4 regions of the Kitasatospora sp. NPDC092039 genome follow, and region 2 is predicted to be linked to each of the others. Evidence: riboswitches for the same ligand, from Rfam matches in the RefSeq annotation. Region 2 holds a riboswitch; each other region holds the start of a gene.

Region 1 (3,524 bases), on a different contig from region 2:
GCCCGGCCAGCGCCGGCAGGGCGGCCACCGCGAGCAGGCCGGCCGCGCGGGCGGCGGCGTTGTTGACCCCGCTGGCGATGCCCGCGTGCCGGACCTCGACGGCCGCCAGCACGGTCGCCGTGAGCGGCGCGACCAGCAGCGTCATCCCGCAGCCCATCACCGTGACGGCGGGCAGCACGTCCACCCAGTACGAGGAGTCCGGCCCGGTGCGCAGCATCAGCAGCACCCCGGCGGCGCACAGCATCGGGCCGACGGTCAGCGGGATGCGCGGGCCGATCCGCTTGCCCAGGCGGCCGGCCCGGGCGGACAGCGCCAGCATCAGGACGGTGATCGGCACCAGGGCGAAGCCCGAGACCAGCGGCGAGAACCCGGACACGATCTGGAGCTGCACCACCAGCAGGAAGAAGACGCCGCTGAACGCCGCGTACACGCACAGGGTGACCAGGTTCACCGCGGTGAACAGCCGGGAGGAGAACAGCCCGAGCGGCAGCATCGGGTCGGGCGCGCGGCGCTCGACGGCCACGAAGACGACGCCGAGCACCAGCCCGACCGCCCCGCTGATCCAGACCGCGGGGGACAGGCCCTCGCCGGCCGCGGTCAGCGCGTAGGTGATCGCGCCGAGGGCGAGTGCGGCGAGCACGGCGCCGAGCACGTCGAAGCGCCCGGCGGCGCCCTCGTCCCGGCTCTCCGGCACCGAGCGGGTGGTGACCGCGATCACGGCGGCGGCGAGCGGCAGGTTGAGCAGGAAGATCCAGCGCCAGCCGGGGCCGTCCACCAGCCAGCCGCCGAGGAAGGGGCCGACCGCGGCCGACACCCCGCCGAGCCCTGACCAGAGGCCGACCGCCGCGGAGCGGTCGTCAGGGTGGAAGACCGCCTGGAGCATGGCGAGCGAGCCGGGGGTGAGCAGCGCGCCGCCGATGCCCTGGACGGCGCGGGCGGCGATCAGCACGTGGATGTTCGGCGCGGCGGCGCAGGCCGCGGAGGCGATGGCGAACCAGACCACGCCGATCAGGAAGACCTTGCGCCGCCCGTACCGGTCGCCGAGCGCGCCGCCGAGCAGGATCAGGCCCGCCAGGGTGAGCAGATAGGCGTTCAGCGTCCACTGCAGGGACGCCAGGGAGGCGCCGAGGTCGGCGCCGATGCGGGGCAGGGCGACGTTCACCACGGTGCCGTCGAGCATCGCCATGCTGGAGCCGAGCACCGTCGCCAGTAGTACCCAGCGTCCCTGCGCGGTGCCCAGGCGCAGGGTGCCGGCCTCGGAGGTGGCCACGGGCGAATCCTGCGCTGCTGAGGCGCACGTGACAAGGGTCACCGGTGGGTGTGTTGGGTTTGGGCGGTGGGTGAGCGGGCGGGTGCGCAGTGTCGCCGATCTCGGCGCAGGGTCGTGGATCAGTGGCAGGGGGTGAATGGATTGTGTACGCACCGTACGGCCGGGCCTGCGGAGGGTCACCGGGGCAGGGGGGATCGTTGCGGTTTCAAGAGATCGACATTGCTTCACCCGAACGGATGGGTTTTAGTTCAGCGACCGCCCGGCCAGTCCGGACGGATCCACCGGGTGGAACGCCGAGTCCTGCCGCCGCCCGGTGGTTCGAAACGAACTCTGTACGGCAGGAGCGGGGGACCCACAGGTAAGTCGCCGGACCGGAGTTCGCGCCTCAGGGCGCGGGCGTCCAGGACCGGCTAGGGGTGAAGCCGCGCATGCGGCCGGGCAACTCCAGCCCGAACCCGACAGCTCACCTCGCAGGCGTCGGAGAGGAAACTTCCATGCCTGCTCAGGCTCGTCGTATCGCCCTGCCCCGCGCCGCCCGCATCGGCATCGCCACCGCCGTCACCGGCGTGTCGTTCGTCCTCCCGCTCGTCACCGCGGTGAGCGCCCAGGCGCACACCGCTCCGGCCGCCCCGGCCGCCGCCTCCACCGAGGCCAAGCCGGCCGCGCAGGCCGCCGCCCCCGCCGCCGCTCCGGCCGCCCGGGCCGCCGCCCCGGCCGCACAGGAGAGCTACCGCGTCGTCAGCGGCGACACCCTGTCCAAGATCGCCGACGCCAAGAACGTCGACGGCGGCTGGCACGCCCTGTACGAGCAGAACCGCTCGGTCGTCGGTGCCAACCCGAACCTGATCTTCCCGGGCCAGCAGCTCGCGCTGCCGGGTCACGCCGCCGCGCCGTCCGCCGACGCCGCTCCGGCGAAGCCCGCCGCCCCGGCCAAGCCGGCCGCTCCGGCGACCCAGGCCGCCAAGCCGCAGGCCCAGGTCCAGGTGAAGACCGAGGCCGCCAAGCCGTCCGCGCAGCTCCAGACCCAGGTACAGGTCGCCGCTCCGGCCGCGACCGTGACCGCCACTCCGGTCGCCGCCGCCACCTCCGGCTACGTCGCCCCGCTGGCCAACCCGAAGCTGGGCACCGCCTACGGCGTGGCCGGCTCGATGTGGGCCTCCGGCCACCACACCGGCCAGGACTTCGTCGCCGCCACCGGCACCCCGCTGCGCGCCGTCGCCAACGGTGTCGTGGTCAAGGCCGGCAACGGCGGTGCCTACGGCAACGAGGTCGAGATCAAGCTCGCCGACGGCCACTACGCCGAGTACGCGCACCTCTCCTCGATCGGTGTGAAGATCGGTCAGACCGTCACCGTCGGCCAGCAGATCGGCCTCTCCGGCGCCACCGGCAACGTGACCGGCCCGCACCTGCACTTCGAGATCCGCAACGGCTCGGAGTACGGCTCGGACATCAACCCGGTCACCTACCTGCGCGCGCACGGCGTCGCGCTCTGACCAGGGGGCGCTGAGCCTCCAGGGTTTCAGGAACCACCGCTGCTGCGGGGCGAATCGATCCTCCGGGATGGTCATGTCGGGTGACCGCTCGACCGGGTGATCGCCGCACAGTGGACATGGGCGCGGGACACGCCCAGGCCGGCCCGGCCGCACGAGGGGACCTCCTCGTGCGGCCGGGCCGGCCGCTGTCGTTTCCGCGGCCGGGACCGTCGTCCGGGGCTGGGCCCGCCTTCCGCGGCCGGGCCCGCTTTCCGCGGCCGCTGTCGTTTCCGGGCTCGGGTCCGTTTTCCGGGCTCGGGTCCGCTTTCCGGGCCGTCCGGCTCCGCCGTGCCGTTCGATCGGTCGAACGCGGCGTCAACTCCGCTGTGCCGCAGGCTGGTCGCCGTCACCGCGGGCGTCCCCGGCGCGCCATGCTGGCGACGGTCAGCGCCCCGGCCGGTCCGGTCGGTCGGGCGGGTCCGGGAGGCGAGGAGGCCGGATGGCGGTCCGGAGCGGGGACGTGACGGGGGAGACGGTCGGGCGGGAGCGGCCCGGGGCGGGCCGGGTCGACCGTCTGAAGGCGGACTCGGTCGGCCTGGTCGGCGTGGTGTTCATGGCACTCGCGACCGCCGCCCCGATCACCGCGATGACCGGCAACCTGCCGATCATCGTCGGACAGGGCAACGGAGTCGGCGCGCCCGCCGCGTACGTCGTGGCGACGGTGGTGCTGACGGTGTTCTCGGTCGGGTACGTGGCGATGGCCCGGCACATCACCGCGGCCG
Region 2 (3,524 bases):
CCCAGCACCTCAAGGTGCCGAACCAGACCGTCTGAACCTGACCGACCGCGAGCCCGAACGAGCGGCCCCGAAGGACCAGACCCCCAACGACCGAACCACAACGAGCGGACCGCAACGACCGAACCCCCGGAGCCACGGCCCGGGGGTTCGGTCGTTGCGGTCCGGTCCAGGGCCGGTCGGGTCGTTCAGGAGCCTCACGGCCCCCGCCCGGCGGTCCCGCCGCTCAGGCCACCCGCTCCAGCGTCCCGGTGTGCAGCTCACCGACCCGGCCGCCCTCGCCCTCGAAGGTCCAGAAGGCCCGCACCGTCAGCTTGCCGAGGTCCATCACATGGCTGACGGTGATCCCGCTCTGCTCGGTCCAGCTGACGAAGTAGATCTCCGGCGCGACCTCGGCGACGTGCAGCCGCACGTCCTCCCACTGGCCCGCGGACTCGCCTAGGCCCTCCCAGCGCAGCCGAGTGCCGTCGGCCGAGTAGGTGTTGCGGAAGGCCGCGCCGTTGTCGGCCTGGAAGAGGTAGGTGCGGCCGGCGAAGGCGGGCAGGGGCGCGGTCATGGTGGGGCGGGTCCTCGTCTCGGTCAGGTCGCGTCTGTCGGGTCGTGGCGAGCACCCGGTCGGGCTCGCCACTCTTGTGCACGGCGGATGATGTCCGACTCCCAATTTATCCGACCGGGCCCACTCGGTCAGGTACTCGCCACGGTACGGCCCGCCGCCAGGTCGCCGCCAGGCCACCAGCGCTGCCGGCAGGCAGCTCACCGGCCTGAACCGCCCTGGAGCGTGCCCTGTCCCCGCCGGCCGGAACGTCCGCCCGGCCCGGCCGCAGCCCGCCGCTCCCGGAGAACGATCAACTCGGCTGCCACCCGGCGTCGTTGATCGACACCACTGTGAGCTGCGCGACAACGGGGCGGCCCGGGTTGTCCGTTCACGGACGACCCGCCTAGCCTGCAACGGTCGTCCGCCCTCGCGGACCCCGCCGCCGGGACGCCGAGTCCCGTCCACCCGCCGGCGGGTCACCGAGCACCACAGCGGACGGGAGCGGGGGAACCAAGGTCAGCGCCCGGCCCGTACGCTCCCGCGTGCGGCCGCGGCTAGGGGTGAAGCCGTCCCACCGGCGGCCGGGCAACCTCAGCCCGAATCCGACAGCTCACCTCGCAGGCGTCGCAGAGGTCACCCCATGCACCAGCCTGCCAGCTCCACGCACCGGCCCGCGCTCGCTCCCGCGCCCGCCCGCCGCCGCGGCCCGCGCCACGCCCGCCCGTCCCACCGAGGCCGCAACGCCGCGCTCGCCGCCACCGGGGCGTTCGCCATCAGCGGCGCCGGCCTGCTCGGCCTGCCGTCCGTCAACGGTGCCCAGGCCGCCACCGCGCCGACCGTCACCCAGGACCGGCTCGCCCCCGCCACCATGGTCGCGGGCAAGGCCACCACCGCCTCGCTCGGCCTGCACTCCTCGGCCTGCTTCACCGCGAAGACCGTCGGCGTGGGCGTGCGCGACGCGCGCGGCACCAACCTCGACTTCCCCGGCAACGCCTCCAACGTGCAGATCTGCCCGAGCGGGGTCAGCTTCACCAGCGGCGCGCGCACCCTGCCCGCCGGGACGTACACCCAGTTCGGCTTCTGGCAGGACCTCGGCGGCGGCTGGCACAACCTGCCCTCGCAGCAGCTGGTGGTCTCCGCCACCGGGACGTCCACCCCGACCGCGTCCCCGACCCCGACCCCGACGGCCACCCCGACCCCGACCCCGACGGCCACCCCGACCGCGACCCCCACGGCCACGCCGACCCCCACGGCCACGCCGGGCACCACCCCCAGCACCACCCCGAGCCCGAGTACCCCGGCGCCGTCCTCCCCGGTCGCCGGCAAGTCGCTGACCTGGTCGGACGAGTTCAACGGCGCGATCAGCTGGGGTCAGCGCTGGGTCGGTGACAAGAGCACCGCGTACCGCTACGGCAACCACAACCCGGGCGACAACAAGCTCGACTGGCTGAACAGGAACAACGTCGGCGTCGCCAACGGGATCGCCACCTTCACCGCCACGTCCGGCGGTCCGGTGCTGGAGAACGGCAAGCAGTCCTGGAACACCGGCTTCCTGACCACCGAGGGCTCCAGCGAGGGCTTCCAGGTCAAGACCGGCGACTACGCCGAGACCCGGGTCAAGCTGCCCGCCGGCAGCGGCGCCTGGCCGGCCCTGTGGACCTGGAAGAACGGCAACGGGGAGATCGACTCCTTCGAGTACCACCCCGACAACCCGAACCTGCTGGAGCTGACCAACCACGTCAACCCGGGCAACGGGAAGTACTACACGGACGCGAGCGCGATCGCGAAGGACCAGTGGGTGACCATCGGCACCTACTACGGCGCCGCCTCGGTGGACTGGTACGTCAACGGCGTCAAGGTCTTCTCGGACGGTAAGGGCGTCGGCACCGGCTGGTCGGCGTACCTGATCCTCAACCTCTCGGTGTGCGCGGGGCAGTACCACCCCGCGCCGCAGGGGACCGCCCCGATCGCCTTCGCCGCCGACTACGTCCGCGTCTACCGGTAGGACGGGCGCGGCGAGGGCGGGACGCCGCGAGGCGTCCGGGCCCGGCGGACCGCCCCGCCGGCCGGAGGATCCCGCAGACAGGAGCATCCCGCCGGTAGGGCCACTCCTGTCGGCGGGACCAGGTGGTTCAGGAACGGGCGACCCTCTCGACCACCGTGATGTCGAACGGCTGCCGGTTGTTGGCCTCGTTCCGGTCGTCCGCACTGCGCACTGTGACCGCCCCGCCGCCCAACCTGCCCGCCGGCAGGCGCGGGTCGAGCCGGACCGGGATGAGGGCGGTCGCGCTGCGCGCTTCCCGCAGACCCGGGCCGAACACGCACCGCACGATGCGGCCGTGGGCCATCACCTGGCAATCGGACGGGAAGTAGGGGCCCTCCGCGGTGACGCCCTCCGGCAGGGCGACCACGACCGTGAACGGGGACGCGGTGGTGTCCGGGCCTGCGTTGCCGACGAAGGCGTGGATGGTGGTGGTGCCGCCGGCCGTGGCCGCGTCCGGGTCGAGCCTGACCACCTCCAGGTCGGAATCGGACGTCCGGGCGGCGGCCGGCGCGGGCAGCGTGGAGGCCCCGGACGTTCCGGACCCGGACCCGGTGCCTGCCCCGGGCTTCACCGGCGCGGGCAGGGTGGAGGCCTCAGGCGTCGACGGCGCGGGCAGGGTGGAGGCCTCGGGTGTCGACGGGGCCGGCAGGGTGGAGGCCTCGGGCGTCAACGGCGCGGGCAGGGTGGTCGCCGTGGGTGCGCCCGCCGTGACCTCCAGCGCGGGCCGGGGCTCGGGCCGCCGCAGCGCCCAGGACGGGTCGCCGGCCAGCACCATCACCGCGCACCCCGCCGCCACGGCCGCGACCAGCCCGGCCCCGCCGGACCTCCGCCCTCTCGCGGTGCGCCGCCCGTCACGGTGCGGCCCCTCGCCACCCGGTGCGTCGCCGTCCCGCACGCCGCGGTGCTGCTGCTCCATCCCCGCTCACCCTGCCCTCGCATCCCGGCCGC
Region 3 (3,524 bases), on a different contig from region 2:
CCTGGTGGTGGACGGCTACAACGTGACCAAGACCGGCTATCCGGCGCTGCCGCTGGAGCAGCAGCGGATCCGGCTGCTGGGCGGTCTGGCGATGCTGGCCCAGCGCACCCAGGCGGAGGTCACCTGCGTGTTCGACGGGCAGGACCTGGACGTCCCGGTGATCATGGCGCCGCCGCGCGGGGTCCGGGTGCGGTTCAGCCGGACCGGGGAGACGGCCGACGAGCTGATCCGCCGTCTGGTGCGGGCCGAGCCGCAGGGCCGCCCGGTGGTGGTGGTGTCCACCGACCGGGAGGTCGCGGAGGGCGTGCGGAAGGCGGGCGCGCGCCCGGTGGCGTCGGTGCTGCTGCTGAACCGGCTGGCCCGGCCCTGACCTGGGCCGGACCGCATGACGGCTGGTCAGCGGCTCGTCCGGAGCGTTGTGCGGGTCCCGTGAAGTCAGCGTGGGGACCGGGGTTCACGCCATCGGGGGAGTAGCAAAACGGGTAGATCTTCACTAGGGTCTGGCGTCAAACCTATTTTCCGGAATCTCATCCCATCAGGTGAGCCCGTAGGAAGAAGGAGCCGGTCCCTTTGGCCTCCCACCGCCGTCCCAAGCAGCCGAGCCGCGCACGGGTCTCCGTGCTCACCGCTGCCGCTGCGACCGCGGTCGCGCTCTCCGCCCAGGTGGCCGCGCACGCCGCGCCGCAGCCGGACAAGACGGACGTCAAGGCGCAGATCGACCAGCTCCAGGAGGAGCAGGAGCAGGCGGCGGAGAAGTACAACGGCGCCAAGGAGCGGGCGGACCAGCTGCGCAAGCAGGCCGACCAGCTGCAGGACCAGGTGGCCCGCGGCCAGGAGCAGATGACCCAGCTCCAGGGCGGCCTCGCCGAGGTGGCGGGCGAGCAGTACCGCGCCGGCGGCATCGACCCGTCCGTCCAGCTGATGCTCTCCTCCGACCCGTCCGGCTACCTGGAGAAGGCCTCGACCGTCCAGCAGGCCAGCACCAGCCAGGCCGAGGCGCTCAAGGGGCTGCTGGAGCAGCAGCGCCGGCTGGACCAGCAGAAGGCCGAGGCGGCCGCCGTGCTCGCCTCGCTGGACAGCACCACCAAGGACCTCAACCAGGCCAAGGCGGACGTCAACACCAAGCTGAAGGCCGCCCAGGACCTGCTGAACTCGCTGAGCGCCGCCGACCGCGCCGCGCTGCGGGCCCAGCAGGCGCAGGACGACCGCGCCTCGCGCGGCAACGCGCGGGTGGACCTCGGCAGCCTGCCGCCGGCCAGCGGCTACGCGGGGGCGGCGGTGGCCAAGGCGATGAGCAAGCAGGGCTCGCCGTACGTGTGGGGCGCCACCGGATCGACCACCTTCGACTGCTCGGGCCTGATGGTCTGGGCGTACGGGCAGGCCGGCGTCTCGCTGCCGCGCACCTCGCAGGAGCAGGGGCACTACGGCACCCGGGTGCCGTCGCTGGACCAGGCCCAGCCGGGCGACCTGGTGATCTACGGCCCGAGCATGTACCACGTCGGGATGTACATCGGGAACGGCATGGTGGTCCACGCGCCGCACACCGGTGACGTGGTGAAGGTGATGAAGGCCGACGCGATGCCGATCAACACCATCCGCCGGGTCTGACGGACCGACACGCCCGGGACGCCCGTTCGGGAGCTGTGAAGAGCGCCACCTCCGTCGCGGGGGTGGCGTTCGGCTTTTCCGCCTTTTGGGGCCGCCTGCTGAGAACCGATCAGCCTTGCGTGCACCATTGGTCACCATCGGTCATTTTCACAAGGGAACTTGGGCAATCTTCCGTCTTTTTTCTGACAAGGATTTGAACGGATCACGGTTCAGTTACTAGGGTCATGCTCCGAACCACCGCACTGTCGATCGCCCAGCCAGGGTGGCGGCGGTGGTTACCGCCGAGTTCGCGAGGCAGCGGGGCAGGTCGAAGCGACTGCCCGACAGGGGAGCCCAGTGACTGGGGGCGCTGCGGAGCGGAGCCGGGGAACCACGTTCCTCCGGGGTGAATCGGCGCCAGGTCGGCCGAACGGCCGTGAGGCGTCGTAGGGCATGCTTCCGGCCCGAACCCGTCAGCTCACCCGGTAGGCGGACGTAGGAAGAAGGAGCCCGCCTTCGTGGCGTCCCATCGTCGTCCCAAGCCCGCCGGCCGCGCCCGCGTCTCCATCCTGACCGGAGTCGCCGCCGCAGCCGTCGCCCTCTCCGCGCAGTCCGGCGCCCACGCCGACCCGCAGCCGACCAAGGACCAGGTCAAGGAGCAGGTCGACCAGCTCAACGAGCAGGCCGAGGTCGCGACCGAGAACTACAACGCCGCCCAGGCCAAGCAGCAGGAGCTGGAGAAGCAGGTCTCCGGCCTGCAGGACCAGGTGGCCCGTCAGCAGGCGCAGGTCACCGAGCTCCAGGGCGGCCTGGCCGAGATCGCCGGCGAGCAGTACCGCAACGGGGGGATATCCCCGACCGTCCAGCTGATGTTCTCCTCCAGCCCGGACAGCTTCCTCAGCCAGGCCGACGCGCTGAACCAGGCCGGTGCCACCCAGAAGGGCCAGCTGAAGGAGCTCCAGGAGCAGCAGCGCAAGCTCGACCAGGACCGCAACGAGGCCCAGGGCAAGCTCGCCGAGCTGGAGTCGACCACCCAGCAGCTGAAGACCGCCAAGGTGGAGGTCCAGGGCAAGCTGAAGGCCGCCCAGGACCTGCTCAACACCCTGACCGAGCAGGAGCGCCAGGCGCTGCGCCAGGCCGAGGAGAAGGCCGCGGCCGACGCCAAGGCCAAGGCCGACGCGGCCGCCCAGGCGCAGGCGCAGGCCGACCGCGCCTCGCGGGACAACACCCGCGGCGACCTCTCCGCCCCCACGAGCACCGCCCCGACCACCACCGCTCCGGTGAAGGTGGCCCCGGGTAGCTCGCGCGGTGCCGCGGCCCTCGCGGCCGCCGCCTCCAAGGTCGGCAGCCCGTACGTCTGGGGTGCCACCGGCCCGAGCTCCTTCGACTGCTCCGGCCTGATGGTCTGGGCGTTCAACCAGGCCGACGTGTCGCTGCCGCGCACCTCGCAGGCGCAGGCCTCGGCCGGCACCCGGATCGGTACGGACCTCTCCCAGGCCCAGCCCGGCGACCTGCTGATCTTCTACAGCGACGCCCACCACGTCGGCATCTACGCCGGCAACGGCCAGGTGCTGCACGCCCCCCGGACGGGTACCAACGTGCGCTACGAGGCGGTCACCAACATGCCGCTGACCGGCATCGTGCGGGTCTGATCCCCGCTCGGCCGCTTCCGGGCCCGGCTTCCCCCAGGGGAGGCCGGGCCTGCGGCTTTTCCGGCGCGTCGATCTGATGTCCGATTACGGGTCGAATATTCGGGTTCGTAAGGGTTTGGACTCGCTTGCCCGGACTCGCTAACGTCTGCCACCGGACTCCCGCTCGACGGCCGCCCGTCCCGGTGCGGCGGCGGGGGCCGCGCCGCAGGATTGGAGCCCCCGCCGCCATGTCCGTGCACCGCCGTTCCCAACTGCTCGCCCGGGCGCTGGTGCTGACCACGGCCG
Region 4 (3,524 bases), on a different contig from region 2:
CGACTGACCCGCTGACCCGCATGGCCTGCTCCTCCCTGTGGGCGACACCGCACCGGCGCCCACGCGTACTGCGGAGGATCGTAGGCACGTCCCGACCCCCCGCAACAGGGATTACCCCTCAGGTGACCAGACTCACGCCCGCCCCGCGGCCAAGAGTCGGCCAAGAGCTGTCCACGGACCGGCCACGGACCGTCCGGGCACCGGCAACGCGGCGGCAACCGACCGGCTACGGACCGTCCGGGCACCGGCAACGCGGCGGTCACCGACCGGCCACCGGCCGTCGGGCGCGCCGGAGGCGGTCCGGAGGAGGGAGGGCGGTCCCGTCGCACCGGATACGGTCGGTCCATGCCAGCTCAGCCCCACCCCGCCCGGCCCGCCGCCGCGCCGTCCGACGCCCCCGCCCCGCAGCTGTTCACCTGGGAGTTCGCCGCCGACCCGTACCCCGCCTACGCCTGGCTGCGCGAGCACGCCCCGGTGCACCGCACCACGCTGCCGAGCGGCGTCGAGGCCTGGCTGGTGACCCGGTACGCGGACGCCCGGCAGGCGCTCGCGGACGGCCGGCTGTCGAAGAACCCGGCGCACCACAGCGAGCAGGCGCACCGCACCGGCCGGGTGGGCATCCCCGGGGAGCGGCAGGCGGACCTGATGACCCACCTGCTGAACATCGACCCGCCGGACCACACCCGGCTGCGCCGGCTGGTGTCGAAGGCGTTCACCCCGCGCCGGGTGGCCGAGTTCGAGCCGCGGGTGCAGCAGCTCACCGACCGGCTGATCGACGGCTTCGCGCAGCGCGGTTCGGCGGACCTGATCCACGAGTTCGCCTTCCCGCTCCCCATCTACGCGATCTGCGACATGCTCGGGGTGCCGTCCGAGGACCAGGACGACTTCCGCGACTGGGCCGGCATGATGATCCGGCACGGGGGCGGCCAACGCGGCGGCGTGGGGCGGGCGGTGAAGCGGATGCGGGCGTACCTGCTGGAGCTGATCCACCGCAAGCGGGCGGACCTCGGGGACGACCTGATCTCCGGTCTGATCCGGGCCGGTGACCACGGCGAGCACCTGACCGAGAACGAGGCCGCGGCGATGGCCTTCATCCTGCTGTTCGCGGGCTTCGAGACCACCGTGAACCTGATCGGCAACGGTACGTACGCGCTGCTGCGCAACCCGGAGCAGCGCCGGCTGCTGCAGGAGTCGGTGGCGCGCGGGGAGAGCGCGCTGCTGGAGACCGGGATCGAGGAACTCCTGCGCTACGACGGACCGGTGGAGCTGGCGACCTGGCGGTTCGCGACCCGCCCGCTGGCCATCGGCGGGGTGGACATCCCGGTCGGCGACCCGGTGCTGGTGGTGCTGGCGGCGGCGGACCGCGACCCGGCCCGGTTCGCGGCCGAGAACACCCTGGACCTGGCCCGGACGGACAACCCCCACCTGGGCTTCGGGCACGGCATCCACTACTGCATCGGCGCCCCGCTCGCCCGGCTGGAGGGGCGTGCCGCGCTGGCCACGCTGCTCTCCCGGCTGCCGGACCTGCGGCTCGCGGGAAGCCCGGAGGACCTGCGCTGGCGCGGCGGCCTGATCATGCGTGGGCTGCGCGAACTGCCGGTGGAATTCAGCCCGGAGAGCCGCTCCCCGCACACCCCTCCGCAGGCCACGTCCGGGCCCGCGACAGGCTGAGACCGCGCTGGCGGAGGTCGCCGAACGCTCGCCGACGGGGGTGTGAACACCCATCAATCCGGACATAACGCCGCCGTTGGTAGGCGATCGGATACGGGCCGTAATTGTCGTGTGATATCTGCGATATGAGCTTGTGATTGGTCTGATGATCTGTCTACTCTCCCTGGAGTTCGCAGCTGCGGACCTCGTGCGCGGAACGCCGAATCCTGCCCGCCGCGCCACGGGAAACCGACCAGACCCTGGGCAGGGGCGGGGGAACCAGGTTTGTTGCCGTCTCCCACGGCTTGGGGTGAAGCCGCCCGAGCGGGATCGTTCCCGCGTACGGCGGCCGGGCCACCTCCCGGTCCGAACCCGACAGCTCACCTCGCAGGCGTGCGGAGAGGGACCTCTTCATGCTGTTCGTTGGAACTGGCCGCCACCGTCGTCGCACCCAGACCGAGAAGGCCATCGCCGTCGCCGGTGTGGCCGGCGTCGGACTCGCGATGCCGCTCCTCACCGCCACCGGCGCCTCCGCCGCCCCGGCCTCCACCTGGGACTCCGTCGCCCAGTGCGAGAGCGGCGGCAACTGGAGCATCAACACCGGCAACGGCTTCTACGGCGGCCTCCAGTTCACCTCCAGCACCTGGAAGGCGTACGGCGGCACCGCCTACGCGGCGCAGGCCAACCAGGCCAGCAAGGCCCAGCAGATCTCGGTCGCCGAGAAGGTCCTGGCCTCGCAGGGCCCGGGCGCCTGGCCGGTCTGCTCCCAGAAGGCCGGTCTGACCAAGGGCGGCGCCCCGGCCGTGGTCGACACCGCCTCGGACGCCAAGCCGCAGTCCGCCGCCAAGCAGCAGGCCCCGAAGCAGCAGGCCCCGAAGCCCGCCGCCAAGCCGGCCGAGAAGCCGGTCGCGCAGAAGCCGGTGCAGAAGCCCGCCGCGCAGCCGGTCCAGCAGGCCGCCCCGCAGCAGCAGGCGCAGGCTCCGGGCTTCTCCGGCCACGCCGGCTGGGACGCCGACGCCAAGGTGTACTGGTACCAGAACAACGGCGCCTGGTACTGGACCAGCCACCAGAGCGTCTACCAGCAGTACGCCGGCCAGGCCGCCGCCCAGCCGCAGTACGCCCCGCAGGCCGCCCAGTCGGCCCCGCAGGCCACCGGCCACGACTACACCGTGCGCGCCGGTGACACCCTGTCGACCATCGCCGCCGCCCAGGGCGTGTCCGGCGGCTGGCACGCGCTGTACGAGCAGAACCACGCCACCGTCGGCGGCGACCCGAACCTGATCATGCCCGGCCAGGTGCTGCACCTCGGCTGAGCCGTCGGGCCCGGTGACGACGCCCGTCGGCGCCCGACGCCGACACCGTTCCACCCCGCCGTCCGAAGGGGACCGGTCCTACCGGTCCCCTTCGTCCGTATTCGCCCGCTCCGGTGGGACAAGCTGGGACAAGCAGGTGAACTACCGGTGCGTAGCGGGGCCACACGCTGAGACGGGACCGAGGCGGACGTGGCCCCGGGAGCCCGGGCGGTTAGGCTCTGGTCGTAACGACTCCGCAATCGTCCTGCTGACAGCACCACCGTCAGACCGGACCCTGCTTCCGCAAGGAGATGCCTCGTGCCGTCCATCGATGTCGTCGTAGCCCGTGAGATCCTCGACTCCCGCGGCAACCCCACGGTCGAGGTCGAGGTCGGCCTCGACGACGGCAGCACGGGTCGTGCCGCTGTCCCGTCGGGTGCCTCCACCGGTGCCTTCGAGGCCCTGGAGCTGCGCGACGGCGACAAGAACCGCTACTTCGGCAAGGGCGTCGAGAAGGCCGTCCTGGCCGTCATCGAGCAGATCGGCCCGGAGCTGGTCGGCTACGACGCCACCGAGCAGCGC

What was found. Region 2 has a riboswitch for cyclic di-AMP ahead of ACIQI7_RS25210 (hypothetical protein). Riboswitches for the same ligand answer to the same signal wherever they lie in the genome.
Region 1: another riboswitch for cyclic di-AMP. It lies ahead of ACIQI7_RS30125 (peptidoglycan DD-metalloendopeptidase family protein); the one in region 2 lies ahead of ACIQI7_RS25210 (hypothetical protein).
Region 3: another riboswitch for cyclic di-AMP. It lies ahead of ACIQI7_RS10095 (NlpC/P60 family protein); the one in region 2 lies ahead of ACIQI7_RS25210 (hypothetical protein).
Region 4: another riboswitch for cyclic di-AMP. It lies ahead of ACIQI7_RS25915 (transglycosylase family protein); the one in region 2 lies ahead of ACIQI7_RS25210 (hypothetical protein).

What each region holds. Positions count from the first base shown of each region.
Region 1 is NZ_JBIVSD010000018.1:148,648-152,171, reverse strand. It holds gene ACIQI7_RS30130 (MFS transporter) at 1-1,270, opposite strand, end outside; cyclic di-AMP (ydaO/yuaA leader) riboswitch at 1,625-1,762, shown strand; gene ACIQI7_RS30125 (peptidoglycan DD-metalloendopeptidase family protein) at 1,765-2,763, shown strand; gene ACIQI7_RS30120 (APC family permease) at 3,242-3,524, shown strand, end outside.
Region 2 is NZ_JBIVSD010000013.1:213,223-216,746, reverse strand. It holds gene ACIQI7_RS25220 (alpha/beta hydrolase) at 1-35, shown strand, start outside; gene ACIQI7_RS25215 (MoaF-related domain-containing protein) at 224-553, opposite strand; cyclic di-AMP (ydaO/yuaA leader) riboswitch at 1,007-1,171, shown strand; gene ACIQI7_RS25210 (hypothetical protein) at 1,173-2,537, shown strand; gene ACIQI7_RS25205 (hypothetical protein) at 2,665-3,492, opposite strand.
Region 3 is NZ_JBIVSD010000004.1:114,828-118,351, reverse strand. It holds gene ACIQI7_RS10105 (NYN domain-containing protein) at 1-370, shown strand, start outside; gene ACIQI7_RS10100 (NlpC/P60 family protein) at 571-1,608, shown strand; cyclic di-AMP (ydaO/yuaA leader) riboswitch at 1,946-2,095, shown strand; gene ACIQI7_RS10095 (NlpC/P60 family protein) at 2,106-3,239, shown strand; gene ACIQI7_RS10090 (NlpC/P60 family protein) at 3,467-3,524, shown strand, end outside.
Region 4 is NZ_JBIVSD010000014.1:112,024-115,547, forward strand. It holds gene ACIQI7_RS25905 (SDR family NAD(P)-dependent oxidoreductase) at 1-22, opposite strand, end outside; gene ACIQI7_RS25910 (cytochrome P450) at 346-1,671, shown strand; cyclic di-AMP (ydaO/yuaA leader) riboswitch at 1,892-2,058, shown strand; gene ACIQI7_RS25915 (transglycosylase family protein) at 2,064-2,963, shown strand; gene eno (phosphopyruvate hydratase) at 3,261-3,524, shown strand, end outside.